Leisingera sp. NJS204: one gene and its partner. The protein of the gene in region 1 binds, or shares a complex with, the protein of each later gene. Links are inferred from orthologs where the notes say so. Each region holds a gene or a part of one and is shown on either strand. Other genes may lie near its edges.

Region 1 (10,431 bases):
TGGAGGAGATGGGCCTGCCTTACCAGGCCACGCTGATCGACATTGGCAACGGCGGCCAATTCGCGCCGGAGTTTCTGAACATCTCCCCCAACAACCGGATGCCTGCGATCATCGACCCGGACGGCCCCGGCGGCGCACCGGTTTCCCTGTTCGAAAGCGGCGCCATTCTGCAGTATCTCGCCCGCAAGACCGGGCAGTTCTATGGCGCGGATGAACGCGCCCGGCTGGCAGTGGACCAATGGCTGATGTGGCAGATGGGCGGGGTCGGGCCGATGGCGGGCCAGGCGCACCATTTCCTGAAATACGCGCCCGAGGATCTGCCCTATGCCAAAGACCGCTACCGGAACGAGGTGGCCCGCCTTTACGGAGTTCTGGACCGGCAGCTGGCGGAGAATGAGTATGTGGCGGGACCGGACTGCACAATTGCCGATATGGCGGTCTGGCCCTGGGCCTCGCTGTGGGAAGGCCAGCAGCAGGTAGTGGAGGACAAACCGCATCTCGCCCGCTGGCTGGAGCTGATGTGGTCCCGCCCTGGTGTGGTAGCGGGCCGGGCGCTGCATGCAGAGCTACGCGGCGACCGCTCGGACACCAAGGCGCAGCAGGTGTTGTTTGGCAATTGATGCAAAAAGGGCGCCTGCGGCGCGGGTATTTAAGACCAGAAAGAAGCGATGCCGCAGCGCAGCGCAGGTGCGCTGCCCGGCCCAAGGCTTTGCGCCTCATCCTGGATGAGGGGCAAAGGCGCGGGAGCCCGCCCCTGTCAGCCGCAGATTACTCCGCTGGTCCGGCCTCTTCCTCGATCCCGAATTTCTGCAACAGCTGCCCCTGCATCATGAAGAAGGCAAACATCGCCACCGGCAGGCCGAAGGTTTTGAAATAGACCCAGGTGTCGGTGCTTTGGGTCCGCCAGATCAGCTCGTTTGCCACCGCCAGGCCAAAGAAAAAAACGCACAGCCGCCGGGTCAGGATCATCCAGCCCTCCTGCTGCAGCGGCATGACTTCCTCCATCACCACCTTCAGCCAGCTTTGCCCGCGCATAAGACCGATGCCCAGAAGCCCGCCGAACAGCAGATACAGCATCGTCGGCTTCATCTTGATGAACCGGTCGTCGTTGAACCACACCGACATGCCGCCGAACAGCACCACCAGCACCAGGGTCGCGAATTGCATCCGCGACAGATGCCCGGTCAGCTTCCACAGGGCGAGCGTGGACGCCACCATCAGCGGAATAAACGCCGCGGTGATCACGATAAAGCCCTTGTACTCATGGCCGCTGATCAGAAACACCTCATCCTTCAGCTTCAGATATCCGATGAAAAAGATGACAATCGGGCCCAATTCCAACAGCATCTTCAGGGTCGGGTTGATCTTCTTTGCGGCCATGGGGCCTCCTGTCAGTTCTGCGCGCGGTCTCAGCCGCCAATTTCCACTATCACGGCGCCCAGCGCGATCAAAGCCATCAAGGCAATCCGGCGCGGCCCCACGGTTTCCTTCAGCACCAGCCAGCCGATGAGGGCGGCAAACACGGTGGAGGTCTCGCGCAGCACCGCCGCCTCCCCGACCTTGTCCAGCCTTGTGGCCAGCATGATCGCACCAAAGGACGCAAAGGCGAGCAGCCCGCCAAAGAAGCCACGGACCATCAGCGGCCCAGGTGCCGGCGGCGCGGGCATTCGCCGCCAGCGGGTAAAGGCAATCACCGGAAACACCAGCCCGTCGATCATGAAGAACCACGCCAGAAAGGTGAACGGATCCGCGGTCGCCCGGATGCCATAGGCGTCATATGTGGTGTAGCCCGCCACAAACAACCCAGTGATCACCGCCAGCACCAGCGCCGGCACCAGCGTGTCGCGGTTCACCGTCAGGTAGCGGTAGTTGTACCCCGCCAGACCGAAGATCCCGGCCAGCAGCACCGCCACCCCCAGCCATTGCACCGGGGTGAACAGCTCGCCGAACAGGAAAAAGGAACCGATCACCGTGAACAGCGGCCCGGTCCCGCGCACCACCGGGTAGACCACGGTGTAGCTGCCCTTGGTGTAGGCCAGCGCCTGGAACAGTTTGTAAAAGACGTGGATCACCCAGGCGACAGCGAAGATCAGCCACATATGCGGCTCCGGCCAAGGCACCACAAACAGCGCAAAGGGCGCCGCCATCACGCAGTAGGAAAAATCAATCGCCCCGCGCGACAGCCAGGGATCATGCCGACCCTTCTGCAGCGCGCCGAAGACCGCATGCAGGAATGCGGCCCAGATGGCCAGAAACAGCGCTGCCTGGTGCCCGGCCTCGGTGCCTTCCAGGGAGATCAGCCACTCGCTCAAATCAGCCGCCTTTGCGCTGGAGGAAGGCGCCGGGGGTTTTCCACCCCCGGTCCCCCGGAGGATACTTCCGGCCAGAGGAAGAAATGGATCAGGACTTTTCCAAACCGGTCAGAGCGGCGGCGAACTCCCCGGGATCGAAGGGGGCGAGGTCGTCGATCTGCTCACCCACACCGATGGCGTGGATCGGCAGGCCGAACTTGTCCGCCAGCGCCACCAGCACGCCGCCCTTGGCGGTGCCGTCCAGCTTGGTCATCACCAGGCCTGAGACATCCGCCAGTTTCTGGAAGGTACCCACCTGGCTCAGCGCGTTCTGGCCAGTGGTCGCATCCAGCACCAGCAGGGTGTTATGCGGTGCTGTTTCATCCTTCTTGCGGATCACCCGGACAATTTTCGACAGCTCTTCCATCAGATCGGCCCGGTTCTGCAGCCGGCCGGCGGTGTCGATCATCAGGAGGTCTGCGCCGTCTTCCTGCGCGCGTGTCATCGCATCAAACGCCAGCGAGGCCGGGTCGGAGCCTTCGGGTGCTGTCAGCACCGGCACGCCCGCACGGTCGCCCCAGACCTGCAATTGTTCCACCGCCGCGGCGCGGAATGTGTCGCCTGCGGCAATCACCACCTTCTTGCCGGCACCTTTGAACTGGCTGGCCAGCTTGCCGATGGTGGTCGTCTTGCCGGAGCCGTTGACCCCGACCACCAGCACCACCTGCGGGCGCTTTGCATAGATCGGCAGCGGTTTGGCCACCGGCTCCATGATGCGCGCAACTTCCTGCGCCAGCAGTTCCTTGATCTCGCGGGAGGACACCTTCTTGCCCATCCGCCCCTCGGCCAGGTTAGCGGTCACGCGCAGTGCCGTATCCACCCCCATGTCAGCAGCAATCAGCAGCTCTTCCAGCTGCTCCAGCATGCCGTCATCCAGCGCCCGGCGCGGTTCGGCAACAGCACTGCGGCCCATAAGACGGCCCAGAAGGCCCGGGGACTTTTTCTGTGGCTCAGGGTCCGCTGCGGGTGCCGGTTCAGGTGCGGCGGCAGGCTGCGGAGCGGGCTCAGGCGCCGGTTGCGGCTCAGGTTCCGGTTGTTGCGGCGCCGGATGCGGCACAGGCGCCGGGGCGGGCTGTTCAGGCGTGACAGCCGGTGTGTCTGTCAGTGCTTCCAGCGCCTCGGCTGCACTGTCCTCCGCCCCCTCCTCGACAATCGCATCGAGCCCCTGCTCGAGCTTGGAGGAGGATTTGAACAGCCGCTCCTTGAGCTTTGAGAAAAACGCCATCTTGGTCTCCGCAAAAGGGTCTGCCCCCCACCTAATGCGGATTTACCCGGAGTGCAAAGCGCAAGGCGCCGCCGGGTTCAGGAAAATGCAGCCAGAAACCCGGCTTGCGCCCCCCAATACAGCACCCAGACCGCATATGGCGTGATCCGCCGCAGCGGGTGCTCTGCGCTCAGGACAAAGGTTTCCGCCGCCAGGATCATGTCCGACAGCATGAAGGCACAAGCCGCGGCAAAGACCCAGGTGCCAAACGGAAGCGTCAGCGCCGCGGCACCCATGCCCAGGATGATCGGGATATAGGCCAGTACCGGCCCCTTCAGCGCGCCCGCCCGCGGTGCCAGAACCTGCGTCATGATCAGGCCAAGCACCAGCAACCCGGCAGCGATCAGCGCAGCCGGCATGTGCAGGAGACCGGATGGATCACTGTCCGGACGGGTCAGGAACAGCGCCGCATAAGCCAGATGCCCTGCGGCAAAGGCCCCCACGCCCGCCATGAAGGCGCTTTCGCCGTCGCGCGACAGAAAAAGATCCCCCAGCGCGCAAAGACCAAGCGCCAGCACCAGCAGCAGCGGTGCCCCTGCCAGCCCGGCGCCAAGCGCCAGAAGCGCAACCGCTGCGGTCTTTGCCAGGCTGCGCAGAATACCGGGCGGCTGCGCGGTCAGACCCAAATACCCGGCGGCGCAGAGCGCTGCCCCTGCCGCCGCCACTTGCATCATCATGGCCCTGTCTCCCTGCCCGTTTGCATCAGTTGGCCGCAAGACAGCCGCCGGGTCAAAGGTGACCAAACGGGAGCCTGGCAGCGCCGCTCCGCTTTACGGCCCGTTTGCTGCCCGTATTTGCAGCCGGCGTGTTTCCCTTGGCCGGGACCCGGACACTCTGGCACAGTGACCCCATGCGCTGCCTGATGCTGATTCCCCTGGTTGCCGCCCTCAATGGGCCGTTGCGTGCTGCCGAGCCGCTGAACGCCGACCAATTCGACCGCTACACTCAGGGCCGCACCCTGTTTTATGGCTTTGGCGGCAGTATGTACGGGGTAGAGCGCTATCTGCCCGGGCGGCGGGTGGTCTGGTCCTTTCTGGACGGCAGATGCCAGGAGGGCAGCTGGTACGAGGACGCAGGCCGGATCTGTTTTGTCTATGAAAACCGGGGCGATCCGCAGTGCTGGAGCTTTGAAATCACCCCCGGCGGGCTGACTGCCCGGTTTGAGGATGACCCGGCCTCGACCGAATTATACGAGGCCGAAGACATCGGCGAGGAAATGCTGTGCTACGGCCCGGACGCCGGTGTCTGAGGCGGGCTGGGTATTTCAGACCAGAAAGAAGCTAGAACAGCGAGCCCTGACCGCCGCCGGACGGTTTCGCTGCAGCGGTCAGGGAACCAGGATCCGCGATGCCCTCCTCCAGGTCCAGCATGCCGTCGGCAAATTCGATCTGCAACGGGCCGGCCTTGGCCGCAGCGGCCTTGGTGGTGAGGATCCCGGCGCCCGAACGCACCACCGCATAGCCGCGCTCCAGCGTGGATTTGTAGCTTAGGATCTCCAGCTGGCGGCCTGCGGCAGAGAGGTTTTGGCGCTGGCGGTCGAGACGCAGCGACTGTGCCGCATCCAGCCGCTGCGCCAGACGGCCCAGCGCGTCCTTGCGGGCTGTGATCTCGCGCTGGATCGGGCGCAGGGTCAGGCGGGAGGACAGGTTTTGCAGCCGGTCGCGGCGGCCTTGCACCAATTGGCGCAGGGTGGCGGGGCGTAAGCTGGCAGCTGTTTCACTCAGATACACCCGGCGGCGCTGCACACCGGAGATCAGCGCGCCCGGCAGCCGGTCGGAAATCCGGTCGAGCCGCTGGCGCGGGGTTTCCAGCAACGTGTCGGGCTTGGGCAGCGCGCGGGCCAGATCATTCAGCCGCTGGCGCCGCTGCTGCACCGCCTGGCCTGCGGCGCGGGTGAGCCGCGCGCCCTGGGTCTCGGCCCAGGCCATCAGTTCCAGCCGTACAGGAACCGCCAGTTCCGCCGCCGCCGTCGGCGTCGGCGCCCGGCGGTCGGAGACAAAATCAATCAGCGTGGTATCCGTCTCATGCCCCACCGCCGAGATCAGCGGGATCTTCGAGGCCGCCGCAGCCCGCGCTACGATCTCCTCGTTGAAGCCCCAAAGATCCTCGATCGAGCCGCCGCCGCGGGCGACAATGATCAGATCGGGCCGCGGCAGCGCGCCGCCAGGGGTCAGACGGTTGAAACCTTCGATGGCGCGGGCCACTTCGCCTGCACAGTTCTGTCCTTGGACAGCCACCGGCCAGACCAGCACCTTGCGCGGGAAACGGTCGCGCAACCGGTGCAGGATATCGCGGATCACCGCGCCCGACGGCGATGTCACCACGCCGATGATCTGCGGAAGGTATGGCAGCGGCGCTTTGCGTTCCGGGGCAAACAGCCCCTCTGCCTCCAGCTGTTTTTTGCGCTTTTCCAGCAGCGCCATCAGCGCGCCCTGGCCCGCAACCGCAACTTCGTCCACATTCATGTTGTATTTGGACTGGGCGCCGAATGCGGTCAGCCGGCCGGTGACGACCACCTCCAGCCCCTCCTCGGGCACCACCGACAGGCTGGAAACCTGCCCTTTCCAGGTGGTGCATGCCAGCACCGAGCGGTCGTCCTTGATATCGTAGTACAAATGCCCGGAGCGCGCCTTGAACACACGCCCCACCTCACCCTTGACCCGGATGCGGCCGAAGGTGCCCTCCAGCGTGCGCTTCACCTCGCCGGAGAGTTCCGAGACGGTGAATTCGGGCGCGTTCTGCCCCGGTTTTGGATCATCAAACAGATCGGACATTGCGGGGCTGCTCTCCTGCGGCTTGCGGCTGGTCTTGTTTTGAATTCGCGCGCAGCATAGAACCCGCCGCAAGCAAGGCAAGCCCCGGACAGCACCGGGACGCCTCTCGGCTCAGTCAGATCGGAGTAGACGCAGATGAACATCCTTATCCTTGGCAGCGGCGGGCGCGAACACAGCTTGGCCTGGGCGGTGATGCAGAACCCGAAATGCGACAAGCTGATCGTGGCGCCGGGCAACGCAGGGATCGCGCAGATCGCCGATTGCGCGTCGTTTGATACCGAGGATGGCGGTGCCGTAGCCGGTTTTGCCGAGGAAAACGCCATTGATTTCGTGATTATCGGCCCCGAAGCGCCGCTGGCTGCAGGGGTGGCTGACCGCCTGCGCGAGGCAGGTCTCTTGGTGTTCGGCCCGTCTGAGGCGGCGGCGAAGCTGGAAGCCTCCAAAAGCTTTACCAAGGAAGTCTGCGACGCAGCGAATGCGCCCACCGCTGGCTATGGCCATTTCACCGAGGCAGAGGCTGCCAAGGCGCATGTGCGCGAACACGGCGCACCCACTGTGGTCAAGGCCGACGGGCTGGCCGCCGGCAAAGGCGTGATCATCGCAATGACCGAGGACGAAGCCATCGCCGCCATCGACGACATGTTCGGCGGCGCCTTTGGCGGGGCCGGCGCCGAGGTGGTGATCGAGGAGTTCATGGAAGGCGAAGAGGCGTCCTTGTTTGTGCTGGTGGACGGTGAGGACGTACTGGCGATCGGTTCGGCCCAGGATCACAAGCGCGTGGGTGAAGGCGACACCGGCCCCAACACCGGCGGCATGGGCGCCTACTCCCCCGCCCCGGTTCTGTCCGCTGAAGTCGAAGCCCGCGCGATGGAAGACATCGTCAAGCCCACCATGCGGGTGATGGCCGAGCGCGGCATGCCTTATCAGGGCGTGCTTTATGCCGGTCTGATGATCCAGGACGGGCAGCCCCGGCTGGTGGAATACAACGTCCGCTTTGGCGATCCGGAATGCCAGGTGCTGATGATGCGCCTGGGCGCGCAGGCGCTGGACCTGATGCACGCCGCGGCTGAGGGCCGCCTGGCTGAGGCGCAGGTGAACTGGGGCGACGACCATGCGATCACGGTGGTAATGGCCGCTGAGGGCTATCCCGGATCTTACCAAAAAAGGTCGGAAATCAAGGGGCTGAAGGCCCTGCCCGAGGACAGCAGCAACATGGTCTTTCACGCCGGTACCAAGGCAGAAAACGGCAAGGTGCTGGCAGCCGGCGGCCGGGTTTTGAACGTGACCGCCCGCGGTGAAACCCTGCAGGAGGCCCGCGACCGCGCCTATGCGATGGTTGACGGGGTTGATTGGCCGCAAGGGTTCTTCCGCCGCGACATCGGCTGGCGCGCGCTGGACTGAGCATCTGTCCCGGCGGCGGCTCTCCCGCCTGTTCCCGGTCAATCGCAGATTGACAGTCTCAGTTGGGCGTGGCCGGGCGCAAATGCGCCCGGCGCGGCGGTATTGTTCCACCAGCCCGCAGTATCCCGACCGGAGCATTGCGGTACTCTGGACTTCAGTCAGAAGCGGGATGCAGCGAAGCAATAAGAACTGTCCAAGGCGGCAAAGGCCGGCACTTGCAGGAAAGCGGCATGCCTAGCCATTCCCTCTCTGCGGCTTCTCATGCTGTCTGCACCGCTTGCCTTCTGCTATTGGCCAGCCGGGAGTATTTCCGGCCCGCCCTCTGGGTGGCCCAGCTGTGAAACAGCCCCGCCGGGTCAAGGCTGGCGATCCGCGGCGTGCCGGCCCTGACCCGGCGCAGCTTTGCCTATATCGACGGGCGCATTGATCAGCCATCTTCCATGCACCGGCTGACGGTGGATCTAAGGAAGGATCTCTATCTGGTCGGCAGCAAGATCCGGGCCGCCAGAAGCCTGCATGCGGCTTGCATATTCCTGATATCAAAGACGGACCGCCTGTATCTGGGCAAATTGGCAGCCGATCCGGCCCGACACGGATCGGGCCGGGCAAGGCAGATAGAGGACCTGGCGGCAAAGCGAGTCAGGGATCCCGGCCTGCCGGCGCTTGAGTTGCTAACGAGGGTCGAACTTGTGGAAAATCACCGCAGCTTCGACCGGCTGGGATTTTTCAAGACCGCAGAAGGCGCTTATCCCGGCTGCAGCAGGGTGACCGGCATCACCATGCGCCTAGCGCTATAGCGCCGGCCTTCTGAGCCGGGCGAAACTATTGCTGCTCCACAGCCAAAGCGCAGCCGACGGGTCAGAAGAGCGACAGAATCGGATCGCTGATCCCGCTGTTGAAAGGCGCGTTGAGATCTGCCAGCATCAAGAACCTGTTGCGGAATTCATCCAGTTTCCCGGCTTCGAGAAAATCTGCAGGATGGGTGGTTCCAAAAGCAGCAAACGAGCGCTCCTTCATCTCCTCCACCTGCCTGTCAACATCCAGCTGGCCGAAACCTGATGGCAGCGCCAGCGCGCTTTCAAAAATCGTTTTCAGCGGCGGCGAACCGATAATGCCGTACCAATGGGCGTTTTCGCTGCCGCCTGCATCAGCAACGGTTTGCAGCTCGCGCTCAAAGGCCAGCGCCAGGCGCATGTTCTGATCGCTCTCACCGATCTCAATTTCAAACTGGCGGGTGGTGTAAAGCTCGGAAAGTTGCTCGGCAAAGCCTTCAGGATACTCCCGGCCGGTTTCCCCCCCATTGAAGGAAAACGCATGAGCCATGGCCTTCAGGCCGGTGTCGTAATGCAAGTTTGCATATGACGTGCTGGACGACAGGTCAGATTCAAAGGCACGGATCACGGTGTCAAAATCCAGGCTCCGTTTGCTCTGGCCGAAGATATCCAGCGTCGCATTAAACAAGCTTATATCAAAGACCAGCTCCCTTGGGTCGGAGAAGGTGCCCAGCTTGTCCGTGATGTCATCGGAAAACACCTGCATCTTGCTGACATGATCCGGCCAGCCGTTCTGGAACGCGTCAGCAAAGTCATAGTAGGCAGCATTTTCCGGCTGGTTCACATAGGAGTTCGGGTCTGACAAATCGGATTCCAGAATCTGGCGCAGCTCAGCCTCGTCCCTGCCAAAAAGGCCGAATGTATCCAGCGCATGCTCCAGAACCTCAGGGTTTGACAACAGCTCATCCGGATCGGTCATTTCATTGATATCCGGCCAGCCGAACCCAAAGGCCTCTGAGACCGCAAGATACCTAGTGTCCTCCAGCTGGTTCACAAAGGAATCTGGATCGGTGGTATCTGAATTCAGAACCCGGCGCAGGAAATCGGGGCTGGTGCGTTCCAGATCAAAGGTCTCGATGACAGCTTGCAGAAGGTTCTCATCCTCCAGCAGCTCATCCGCGCTTGCCAGGCCGTCGGTATGTTCGTTGAACTCCCCGACCAGCGCCTGAATGCTGTTGTCATACACCGGCGGCTTGTTGAAACTGAATTGCTGGGCAAACTCGGTATATTTGGGATTGCTCAGCTTGTTGACAAAGGAGTCCGGGTCTTCCAAGTCGGATTCCAGAACTTTCTGCAGAAAGAACTGATTATTTTCGAGGCCTTCAAGGCCAACATTGCCGAGCGCCTTGCGCAATAGGGTGCCGTTTGCCAGCAAATCATCCGGCGAGGCGACACTGGCAAATTCAGCGCCCGCCTTGGCGGTGGGAAGCGTCGGGCCATCCGGACTGTTGAAGCCAAAGGTTTCCGCCAGCGCCTGATACCGGACGTCGTTGAGCCGGTTCACAAAAGAGCCCGAGTCGCTGACATCGGATTCGAGCACTTTCTTGATGAATGCTCTGTTGCCGATATCCTCGTCCAGACCAAAGGCGCCCAGTGTCACGGTCAGCAGGTTGTAGTCATCCAGCAACTCGTCCGCAGTCTGAATCCCGGTGATTTTTTGATTGAAGTCCTGCACCGTCCGATCGATGACCGGCGACTTCTCATAAATTTCCTGCTGCTGGTCGCGGGTCCGCTGCAGGAAGGTCCACCCGCTGATACCGGTGCCCAACACATATGGTGTAAAGCTCACGCGCCTGTCTCCTGTAAAA
Region 2 (10,426 bases), 2.6 Mb from region 1 along the record:
AGACCGGTTCCGGCACCGACGTCCAGCACCGGGCCGGCTCCCCCGGCGGCGGCAAAAACCTTGGCAGTCAATCCGGGCAGGAGGTAGCCCTGCCCGGCGGCGAAATCCTGGTCGTATGTGCTGGCCCAGTCCCTGTAAAGCCGCTTGGAATCGGCAGGTGTCTGCAGGGCGTAGGCGTTTGAAAGTCCCGGTTTCTGTTTGTCCATGCGCGCCATGAAAAGGCTGATCGGGATTCGAATCAACCCTTGCGCAGCAGGCGCGGCCAACGCATCTAGGAAGCATGAGGAAAACGCTGCTTTGTCTTGGATTTGGCTATACCGCCCGGGCGCTTGCGCCGCGCCTGCTGGCGCAGGGATGGCGGGTTATCGGCACTTCGCGCGAGGCTGTGGAGGCCGAAGGCGTGGAGATGATCACCTGGCCCGGGCAGGACGTGCCGCTGGACGGGGTCACCCATGTTCTGAGCTCGATAGGGCCGAACATGGCGGGTGACCCGGTGCTGGCCGCGATGGCTGGTCAAATCACTGCTGCCCCCGATCTGGAATGGGTGGGGTATCTGTCGACTACGGCAGTTTATGGCCATCACGACGGCGCCTGGGTGGATGAGAACACGCCGGTGACGCCCTCCAGCGAGCGCGGCGATTGGCGCGCCCGGGCCGAGGCGCAATGGCAGGCCATCCCCGGTCTGCCGCTGCACATCTTCCGGCTAGCGGGCATCTACGGTCCCGGCCGCGGCCCCTTTGCAAAGCTGATGGCGGGCAAGGCGCGGCGGATCATCAAGCCGGGTCAGGTGTTTTCCCGCATTCATGTGGAGGACATTGCCCAGGTGCTGGCGGCCTCCATTGCGCAGCCCCGCCCCGGTGCCATTTTCAACGTCTGCGACGATGATCCGGCGCCGCCGCAGGATGTGCTGGGCCATGCAGCAGAACTGCTGGGCCTGCCGGTGCCCGCCGAAGTGCCCTTTGACGAGGCTGGCATGACCCCTATGGCGCGCAGTTTCTATGGAGAGAACAAGCGCGTCCGCAACCTCCGCATCAAGGAAGAGCTGGGTGTGAAGCTGCTTTATCCTACCTATCGCGAGGGGCTGCGGGCAGTGCTGGAGGCCGAGGACATGGAGAGCTTTGTGCCGCCTGCGGAGCCGCCGGGGGTTTAGGATTGGGCATTCTGCATCTGATCTTTGTGCTGTTTAACTTCAGGACACTGGGCCGGCTTTATGCACGGATCAACCAGCAGTTTCCGGGTGTGATGGATCAGCTGTGGGAACAGCAATCCTTTGCACGAAAGATAGATGTTGTGTTTGGTTTCGCAGTTTTCGCCAAGCGGGCGATGCTGATGAATTTCGCCGTGATGAACCTGGATAAACTGCCTGTCTATCTGCTGGGGGATGATCAGATTGCAGCATTGGTACGCAAGCTGAACACGGGCATGTCAGCGGGTATTTACCGGTTTTTTTGCACAGTAACCGGATACAGATAGCACAACGCAAATCCAGAATGGGTTCGATTGCCCTTAGTCTGAATGCTGCAAGAAACAGGTATGAAAAGGGTGTGAGTTATGCCCGCTTCTCGCCAATTGTTGCCACGCCCAGCACCTCCAGCACCTTGGCTTCGATCTGCGGCGCGTTCATGGCCGCGACCTCGTACATATCCGCAGGGCTGGCCTGGTCGATAAAGGTATCGGGCAGCACCATGGAGCGGTACTTGAGGCCGCTGTCGAACACGGCTTCCTCGGCTAGCAGCTGTGCGACATGGGAGCCGAAACCGCCCACTGCGCCTTCCTCGATGGTGATCAGTGCCTCGTGATCCGCAGCCAGCTGGAGGATCAGATCGCGGTCCAGCGGTTTGGCAAAGCGGGCGTCGGCGATGGTTGGGGTGATGCCCTTGGCCGCCAATGCTTCGGCGGCCTTTCGCACCTCGCCCAGGCGGGTGCCGAAGGACAAGAGCGCCACGCGTTTGCCCGCTTGGATCATCCGGCCCTTGCCGATCTCCAGCACTTCCGGGGTTTCGGGCATCTCGACGCCTTCGCCCTCGCCGCGGGGATAGCGGAAGGCGATGGGGCCGTCGTCATGGGCAGCGGCGGTGGCGACCATATGGGCCAGCTCGGCCTCGTCGGCGGCAGCCATCACCACCATGCCAGGCAGGTTTGCCATATAGCCAATGTCGAAGCTGCCTGCGTGGGTGGCACCATCGGCGCCCACCAGACCGGCGCGGTCGATGGCAAAGCGAACCGGCAGACGCTGGATCGCCACGTCATGCACCACCTGGTCATAGCCGCGCTGCAGAAAAGTGGAATACATCGCGCAAAACGGCTTCATGCCGCCGGCCGCTAATGCAGCGGCAAAGGTCACGCCGTGCTGTTCGGCAATGCCGACGTCAAAGGTGCGCGAGGGGTAGCGTTCGGCCATCAGGTTCAACCCGGTGCCGTCGGGCATCGCCGCGGTCACGGCGCAGATCTTGTCGTCCGCGGCTGCGAGCTTCACCAGCTCGTTGCCGAACACCGAGGTATAGGAGGGCGCGTTGGAGGGCGCCGTCTTCTGCTCCCCCGTCACCATGTCGAATTTGGCGGTGGCGTGGCCCTTGTCGCGGGCAGCTTCTGCCGGGGCGTAGCCCTTGCCCTTTTTGGTCAGCACATGGATCAGGATCGGACCGGTGGCCCGGGCCTTGACCGTGCGCAGCACTGGCAGCAGCTGATCCATGTCATGCCCGTCGATGGGGCCGAGGTAGGAAAACCCCAAGGCTTCGAACAGAGTGCCGCCGACGGCCATGCCTTTCAGCATGTCCTTGGCGCGTTTGGCGCCCTCGCGGAAGGGTTCGGGCAGCAGCGAGACGGCCCCCTTGGCGGCGGCCTTCAGCTCCTGGAAGGGTTCGCCTGCGTAGAGGCGTGAGAGATAAGACGACAGCGCGCCAACGGGCGGAGCGATCGACATTTCATTGTCGTTCAGGATGACGATCAGCCGCTTGCCCAGATGGCCTGCGTTGTTCATCGCTTCAAACGCCATGCCGGCCGACATCGAGCCGTCGCCGATCACCGCGATAGCGTCGCCGTTGCCCTCGGGGATCACACCACCGAGGTCGCGCGCCACCGCAAAGCCAAGCGCGGCGCTGATCGAGGTGGAACTATGGGCGGCGCCAAACGGATCGTAGGGCGACTCGGAACGTTTGGTGAAACCGCTGAGGCCGTCCTTCATCCGCAGGGTACGGATACGGTCGCGGCGCCCGGTCAGGATCTTATGCGGATAACACTGGTGGGAGACGTCCCAGATCACCTTGTCCCGCGGGGTGTCAAAGACTGCGTGCAGGGCGGTGGTCAGCTCCACCACACCCAGGCCTGCACCCAGATGGCCGCCGGTGACGGAAACCGCAGCAATGGTTTCCTGCCGCAGTTCCTGCGCCACTTGCACCAGTTGCGCATCCGTCAGCCCCTTCAGATCCGCGGGGCGGGTAATCTGGTCCAGAAGCGGGGTCTTGGGCCGGTCGGACATGGTGTCTCCTTGGGCTGCGCCGGGCAGGGTGCCGGGGCGTGGCGCGCGGTGTTAGCTGTCGCGCGCAATAACGAAACGCGCGGCTGCCTTCAAGGTTGCTGCATCCTCACCATAAGGTGACAGCGCGGTGCAGGCCTCGTCGCACAAGGACTGTGCGCGGGCTTTTGCCTCCGCCAGACCGAGCAGCGAGACAAAGGTTGCCTTGCCGGCATCGGCATCCTTGCGCACGGCCTTGCCGACCTTGGCGGCATCGCCTTCCACATCCAAGATGTCGTCGGCGATCTGGAAGGCAAGGCCAAGGGCGCGTGCGTATTGCCGCAGCGGCGCAGGGTCTTCGCCCGCCAGCACCGCGCCGGCAGTGGCGGACCATTCGATAAGGCATCCAGTCTTGCGGCCCTGCAGCCTGGTGATCTGCTCCAGCGTCAGCGGCGCATCGGCGGTCTCTGCCGCTATGTCCAGCATCTGGCCCGACACCATGCCGTCTTTGCCGGAGGACTGCGCCAGGCCGCGGATCAGGGTCAGGGCGTGGGGGCCAGCCTTGGGGTCTGCCAGCAGCTCAAAGGCAAAGGCCTGCAGGCTGTCGCCGGCAAGAACTGCCATCGCCTCATCCCATTTTTTGTGCACAGTAGGCTGGCCGCGGCGCAGGTCGTCATCGTCCATGCAGGGCAGGTCGTCATGTACCAGCGAATAAGCGTGGATGCATTCAATAGCGAGCGCTGCCTCAAGGGCAGCTTCAGCCGGGACACCGTGCAGACGGCTGCTTTCCAGCACCAGAAAGCCGCGCAGCATCTTGCCGCCGGTGATGGCGTAGCGCATCGCAGTATGCAGCTTGTCGCTGCCTGCCAGCCGCATTTCCATATGTGCGGTGATGCTGGCCTGTGCGTTTTTCAACGCATCTGCAAAGGGGCGCGTTCGGGCGTCTGCTGCGGCGGTCATGGCTCAGCCGGCATCCAGCGGCTGGGTGCCCTTGGGGGTGCCGTTTGCATCCAGCGTAATGGCGGCAACCTTTTCCTCGGCGCGTTTCAGCTCATCCTCGCAGCGTTTCTTCAGCGCAGCACCGCGTTCGTAAAGCGCGATTGAGGCATCCAGCGCCACGTCGCCGCGCTCCAGCTGGTCCACCACGCCTTCCAGCTCACGCATCGCCTGTTCAAAGCTCATCTGGTCCACGGGGGGCTCGTTGCGGGTCTCAGTCATGCCGGTGCCTTTATCAATTCTTCCACATGCGCGCGCGTTGCGGCGGCCAGCGCGTTCAGATCATATCCGCCTTCCAAAGTCGAGACGATACGGCCCTGGCACAGTTCACTTGCAAGTCTGCACAGTTCGGCAGTGATCCAGGCGAAATCTTCTGTTGCCCAGTTGAGGCTGGCAAGCGGATCGTCCTGATGGGCGTCAAAGCCTGCCGAAATGATAATCAACTCTGGCTTGAAGGCACGCAGGCGCGGGAATGCCTGGCCTTCATAGGCCGCCTGCATTTCAGTGCGGCCCGATCCCGGTGCCAGCGGCATGTTCAGGATATTGCCATGGGCGCCGTCCTCCTCAGGGCGGCCGGAGCCGGGCCAGAGTGGCATCTGCTGGCTGGTGATCACCAGAGCGCGCGCCTCGTCCCACAGCAGATCCTGGGTACCATTGCCGTGATGCACGTCGAAATCCACCACCGCGACGCGGTTAAGTCCATGGTGGTCCAGCGCGTGTTTCGCCGCTAGTGCCGCATTGCCGAACAGGCAAAACCCCATTGCAGTGTCTGTTTCCGCGTGATGCCCAGGCGGGCGCACAGCAGCAAACGCGTTCTGCACCTCGCCGCCTAGCACCATATCGACACCGCGCACCACTGCACCGGCTGCGCGGAAGGCGGCATCCAGCGAGCCGGGAGACATGAAGGTGTCGCCATCAATTTGTGCCCAGCCTTCGCTAGGGGAGGCTTTGCGCAAGTCCGACAAATAACCCGCAGGGTGGATGCGCAGGATGTCATCCTCGGCAGCCATCGGCGCGGTTACGCGTTTCAGGTCCAATGGTTCCAGCGCGTGCAGGATATGCGCAAGCCGTGCCACCTGTTCCGGATGCCCGTCCGGCGTGACGTGATTTAGGCAATCCGCGTGGGTGATCAGTGCGGTTGTCATGGCTCGTATCCTCCTGCTGCGGGGTTTGGCGCGACCCTAGGGGGCCGCGGCGCTGCGCGGCAAGGGGAATCCCGGGGCGCTGCCCCGGACCCCGGGATATTTGCGGCCAGAAGAAGAGGCTGGGGCTTTACTCGGGGGCCAGCATGTAGCCTGCGCCGCGGACGGTTTGCAGGTATTGCGGCTGTTTCGGGTTCGGCTCGATCTTGCGGCGCAGACGGGTGATCTGCACGTCTACCGCGCGTTCCTGCGCCTGACCGCGGTCGCGGCCCAGATCCTCGACCAGCTTGGTGCGGGAGACCGGCTCGCCGGGCTGGGCCGAGAAGATCTTCATCAACTGGCTTTCGGTGCCGGTGAGGCGGATCAGCTCATCCCCCTGCCACATTTCACCGCGTTCGATGTCATAGCGGATGGCACCCAGATGCAGCACTTTGGGCGCACTTTCCTGTGCAACCGTGTCCGGCATCCGCCGCAGGATTGCGTTGACACGCAGCAGCAGCTCTTTGGGCTCAAAGGGTTTTGGCAGGTAGTCATCCGCGCCAGCTTCCAGTCCGGCAATCCTGTCCTCAGTCTCGCCCTTGGCGGTCAGCAGCAGGATCGGTGTGGCCATCGTTTCGCGCAAGGAAGTTGTCAGCGAGATACCGTCCTCGCCGGGCATCATCACATCCATGACGATCAGGTCGAAATCCAAGCCCGCCAGCACCCGGCGGGCATGGGCCGCGTCGCGCGCTGCAGTGACCAGAAAGCCGGAGCGCATCAGGAATTTCTTCAAAAGCCCGCGGATGCGTTCGTCGTCGTCAATGATCAGCAGATGGGCGTCATGCATGCTCATACGCCTTAATCCCGCAACTTGGCATAGGCACGGCGCATATCCGCATCCATCATTGCTTCCAGCACCTTTTTGAAACCTTGCACCGCCTCGGGGCCGGCATCTTTGTAGGCGGCGCGCATCCGGGCGCGCTGGGCGTCTGACAGCGTGGCCTCCAGCGCCGCGCCCTGTTCGGTCAGATACAGATGCCGCTCGCGTTTATCCAGCTCACCCACCTTGCTGATCACCAAACCGTCGCCGATCAATGTGCGCAGCACCCGGTTCAGCGACTGTTTGGTCACGCCCAGAATGCTGAGAAGGTTGTTCACCGTCGTTCCGGGTGAGCGGTTGATAAAGTGGACCGCCCGGTGATGCGCCCGGCCATAGGACAATTCCGCCAGAATCCGGTCCGGATCGGCGGTAAAGCCGCGGTAGGCAAAAAACATTGCCTCGATCCCCTGGCGCAGCTGCTCATCCGTCAGAAACAGCAGGCTTTCGCCGCCGTATCCCTGCCCTGTCCGGCCTTCAGGCATTCGGTGCCCCCTCGTCTGTATTGCCATGCAGTTTATGTCAGTGTTGTTGACATTCCAAGGGTGAAGATGTATCGAATCCCAACTTTGACGCAATATTATGTTCCTCTCGGACATAATGTGCGCAATAAATGGAAATCCCGCAGAGTTTTAGGAGAGTGCGGCATGGCAGGTTATGACGACCGCGACGGTGTGATCTGGATGGATGGGGGGCTGGTCGACTGGCGGGATGCAAAGGTGCATATCCTGACCCATGCGATGCATTATGCCTCCTCGGTGTTTGAGGGTGAGCGCGCCTACAACGGCAAGATCTTCAAAAGCCGTGAACATTCCGAGCGCCTGATAGCTTCCGCCGAGGCGCTGGACATGCCGATGCCCTATACCGTCGACCAGATCGAGGCGGCCAAGGAAGAAACCCTGAAAGCCTCCGGCCTGCAGGACGCCTATGTCCGCGCGCTTGTCTGGCGCGGTTCCGGCGATGACATGGGCGTGGCCTCCGCAGCCAACCCGGTGCGGATGGCGATCGCAGTCTGGGGCTGGGGCGCCTACTATGGCGACGCCAAGATGCAGGGTGCCAAGCTGGCGATTGCCGAATGGAAACGTCCGTCGCCTGAAACCATCCCGGTCCATGCCAAGGCGGCAGGTCTTTACATGATCTGCACCATTTCCAAACACAAAGCGACCGCGCAGGGCTGCTCGGACGCGCTGTTCATGGACTGGCGCGGCTATGTGGCCGAAGCAACCGGCGCCAACATCTTTTTCGTGAAGGACGGCGAGGTGCACACCCCCAAGGCCGACTGCTTTCTGAACGGCATTACCCGCCAGACCGTGATCGGCATGCTCAAGGACAAGGGCATCACTGTGCATGAGCGCCGCATCAAGCCGGAAGAGATGGAAGAGTTCGAACAGTGCTGGCTGACCGGCACCGCCGCCGAGGTGACTCCGGTCGGCGAGATCGGCCCGTATAAATTCGAGGTCGGCGCGCTGACCCGCGAGATTGCTGAGGATTACGAGAAACTGGTACGGTCCTAAGCGCCTTTGCCAGCAGCAGTTCCGTGAAACCCCCGCCTGCAAGCGGGGGTTTTTCTTTGCCCGGGCGCCGCAACATCAGTCCAGTGGTTTATTTGCAGCGAATGCGGTGACATAACGCCCGAGGGGCGCGGAGCAGGCCAGCGGATAAGGGCCTGAAAAGGCAGGTGAGGATAATGGCAGTCACGGTATTTGCGCTGACAACGGTGAACCCGGATGATCTGGAAGCGCTGAGCATGTATTTGGGAACCACCAAGCCGCTGCTGGAGGAAGTCGGGGCGGAGATTGTTCAGGGTTTTGAGATTTCTGAGACCATCATCGGAGACGCGCTGCCGGAAATGGTGACGATTGTGCGCTATCCCGACCGGGCTGCGGTGGACCGGGTGTTTCAGAGCGCCGAGTACCAGGCGCTGAAAGAGATCCGGCAGCGGGCGTTTCTGGATTACCAGATCGGAATCGTCGAGGCGTGATCTGCCCGCCCGTTCACATTCCCTTGCAGATCGTCTCAAACCATGGACGCCGGGTGCCAGACCCCTAACATGGGCATCATGTTGGACTTGCTTAGCGATATTCTCACCCGGCTTTCCCTCAAAGGGACGTTTTACTTCCGCACCTCCTTTACCCCGCCGTTCGGGATTCAGGTGCCGCCATATGAAAACGTCGCCCGCTTCCACTTTGTGCAGCGCGGCGAGCTGAAGGTGCATGTGCCCGCAACCGGCGAAACTCTGCGGTTGAAACAGGGCGATTTGGTGCTGATCCCGCATGGGGCGGCGCATATGCTGTTGTGCAACGAGGTGCAGCCGCTGGAGGCCCTGCCGCTGGAGCAAGTGCTGGAGGAGGCCGGATACGATGGCGGCGGAGTGCTGGTGTACGGCGGCGAGGGCGCGGGGCGCGATACTCAGCTGATCTGCGGCCATTTCTCCTTTGCCGCCATGCCGGGCCGGCGCGGCACTGGGCATATGCTGATCGACCGGTTGCCGCCCTTTATTGTTATCGAGAACTACGGCGAGGAGGCAGGCGCCTGGATCGAGGCGACCTTGCGGATGATCGGCTCGGAGGTGCATGGCACCCGCATAGGCGGCGACCTGATTGCGCTGAAACTGTCAGAGGTGTTGTTCGCCCAGGCGATCCGCGCCTATCTGGAGCATCAAAGCCCCAGCGGCTCGGCACTGGCGGGCTTTGCCGATCCGCGGATTTCGCGGGCGCTGACCGCGTTTCACCAATCCCCGGCACAGGAGTGGAGCGTTGAAGGCCTGGCCCGCGAGGCCGGCATGTCGCGCACCGCTTTTGCCCAGGAGTTCACCGCCAAGATGGAGGTGACACCGATGCAGTACCTGACCGGCTGGCGGATGCAGATCGCCTGCCAGGGGCTGACGGAGCAAGGGTTGAGTGTTGCCGATGCTGCGGAGGTTGCCGGCTATGCCTCCGAGGCAGCGTTTTCCCGTGTGTTCCGCAAGCAGGTGGGGATTTCGCCGGCGGCCTACCGGCAGCAGCATGCAGCCGCTTGAACGGCAACCAAGGCCGGATCTCTGAACGATCTGCAATATATGTGAGATGATCTGAAATTCACCGTTCGATCTGGGTAAGGCAATCTGGGGTCAGAGCCGCCAAGGACGCGGCCAGGATGTTCTCAGTAACAAGGATCTGACCCATGCCTTTGCGTTTCGTGACCCGTACCATCCATGCCTATCTCGATTACCCTGTGGCCATCGCCCTGATGGGGCTGCCGTTCCTGGTGGGCCTTGGTGACAGCAACCCGCTGGCGTTGTGGCTGTCGGTGGCAACCGGCATCGCTGCATTTGTCCTGACGGTACTGACCGACCACCACCTGGGTCTGATCCGGGTGCTGCCCTACAAGTTGCATCTGACGGTTGACCTGATTGTCGGTCTAACCTTTCTGGCGGCACCGTTTCTCTTTGGTTTTGCCGGGCTGGACGCAGCCTTCTATCTGTTGAACGGGGCTGCGGTTCTGGCGGTGATCTCTCTCAGCGCGCCGGAAGGGGCGGAGACGGCCTCGGCCTGAGATTTACTGGCGCAGCAGCCAGTCGACAACTGCTTTGGCCCGGCCTTTCTGGCTGGGCCAAAGCACATAAAACCCCTGGTCCCCTTGGCGTGGGGCTTGCCACAGGATCCGGAGAGGCTGGGTGCCCAGGAATATCCGTGGCACCAGCGCAATGCCCTGGCCATTCATCGCGGCATCCATCGCCAGCGCGGTTTGATTAAACAGCAGGATCCGCCCTGTTGCCGCCAGGCCTTCTTGCCGCAGCAGCAGGTCCCAGTGCCGGTGCCCGTCCTGGATCAGAGTTTGCGTCGCAAGACCGGCCAGTTCGGGCTGTTTTTCCTTATTTAGAGACGTATCATCCTTGGCCACCGCCACCAGATCCACCAGCGAAAGCAGGGCGTAATTCAGCCCGCTTTCCTGCGGTTTGCCGCCCTGGCGGATGGCGATGTCGATGCCGTCCCGCTT

The links.
Region 2: the proteins of xseA (region 1) and ETW24_RS19395 are in contact, whole or in part, in a cryo-EM structure (PDB 8TXR), measured with the Escherichia coli proteins. The link is inferred for Leisingera sp. NJS204 from one-to-one orthologs.

Annotation. Positions count from the first base shown.
Region 1 is NZ_CP035417.1:1,379,065-1,389,495, reverse strand. The notes cover bases 4,143-7,076. They hold xseA (exodeoxyribonuclease VII large subunit), read right to left. Parts: upstream 6,390-7,076; coding sequence 4,896-6,389; downstream 4,143-4,895. Other genes in these bases: purD (phosphoribosylamine--glycine ligase), read left to right, coding at 6,525-7,076; ETW24_RS06805 (hypothetical protein), read left to right, coding at 4,478-4,864; ETW24_RS06810 (lysoplasmalogenase), read right to left, coding at 4,143-4,286. Outside these bases: ETW24_RS06830 (glutathione S-transferase N-terminal domain-containing protein), read left to right, coding at 1-620; ETW24_RS06825 (inner membrane-spanning protein YciB), read right to left, coding at 769-1,380; ETW24_RS06820 (DMT family transporter), read right to left, coding at 1,410-2,312; signal recognition particle-docking protein FtsY, read right to left, coding at 2,401-3,576; more of ETW24_RS06810, read right to left, coding at 3,654-4,142; more of purD, read left to right, coding at 7,077-7,790; ETW24_RS06790 (N-acetyltransferase), read left to right, coding at 8,168-8,587; ETW24_RS06785 (DUF1217 domain-containing protein), read right to left, coding at 8,649-10,412. UniProt on the Escherichia coli protein: Bidirectionally degrades single-stranded DNA into large acid-insoluble oligonucleotides, which are then degraded further into small acid-soluble oligonucleotides.
Region 2 is NZ_CP035417.1:3,980,804-3,991,229, reverse strand. The notes cover bases 3,046-5,974. They hold ETW24_RS19395 (exodeoxyribonuclease VII small subunit), read right to left. Parts: upstream 4,673-5,974; coding sequence 4,418-4,672; downstream 3,046-4,417. Other genes in these bases: ETW24_RS19385 (response regulator), read right to left, coding at 5,723-5,974; ETW24_RS19390 (histone deacetylase family protein), read right to left, coding at 4,669-5,595; ETW24_RS19400 (polyprenyl synthetase family protein), read right to left, coding at 3,530-4,414; dxs (1-deoxy-D-xylulose-5-phosphate synthase), read right to left, coding at 3,046-3,478. In the rest of the region: ETW24_RS19420 (class I SAM-dependent DNA methyltransferase), read right to left, coding at 1-206; ETW24_RS19415 (SDR family oxidoreductase), read left to right, coding at 281-1,150; ETW24_RS19410 (hypothetical protein), read left to right, coding at 1,153-1,473; more of dxs, read right to left, coding at 1,550-3,045; more of ETW24_RS19385, read right to left, coding at 5,975-6,424; ETW24_RS19380 (MarR family winged helix-turn-helix transcriptional regulator), read right to left, coding at 6,430-6,933; ETW24_RS19375 (branched-chain amino acid aminotransferase), read left to right, coding at 7,096-7,962; ETW24_RS19370 (DUF1330 domain-containing protein), read left to right, coding at 8,136-8,429; ETW24_RS19365 (AraC family transcriptional regulator), read left to right, coding at 8,508-9,467; ETW24_RS19360 (hypothetical protein), read left to right, coding at 9,611-9,982; ETW24_RS19355 (LysR substrate-binding domain-containing protein), read right to left, coding at 9,986-10,426. UniProt on the Escherichia coli protein: Bidirectionally degrades single-stranded DNA into large acid-insoluble oligonucleotides, which are then degraded further into small acid-soluble oligonucleotides.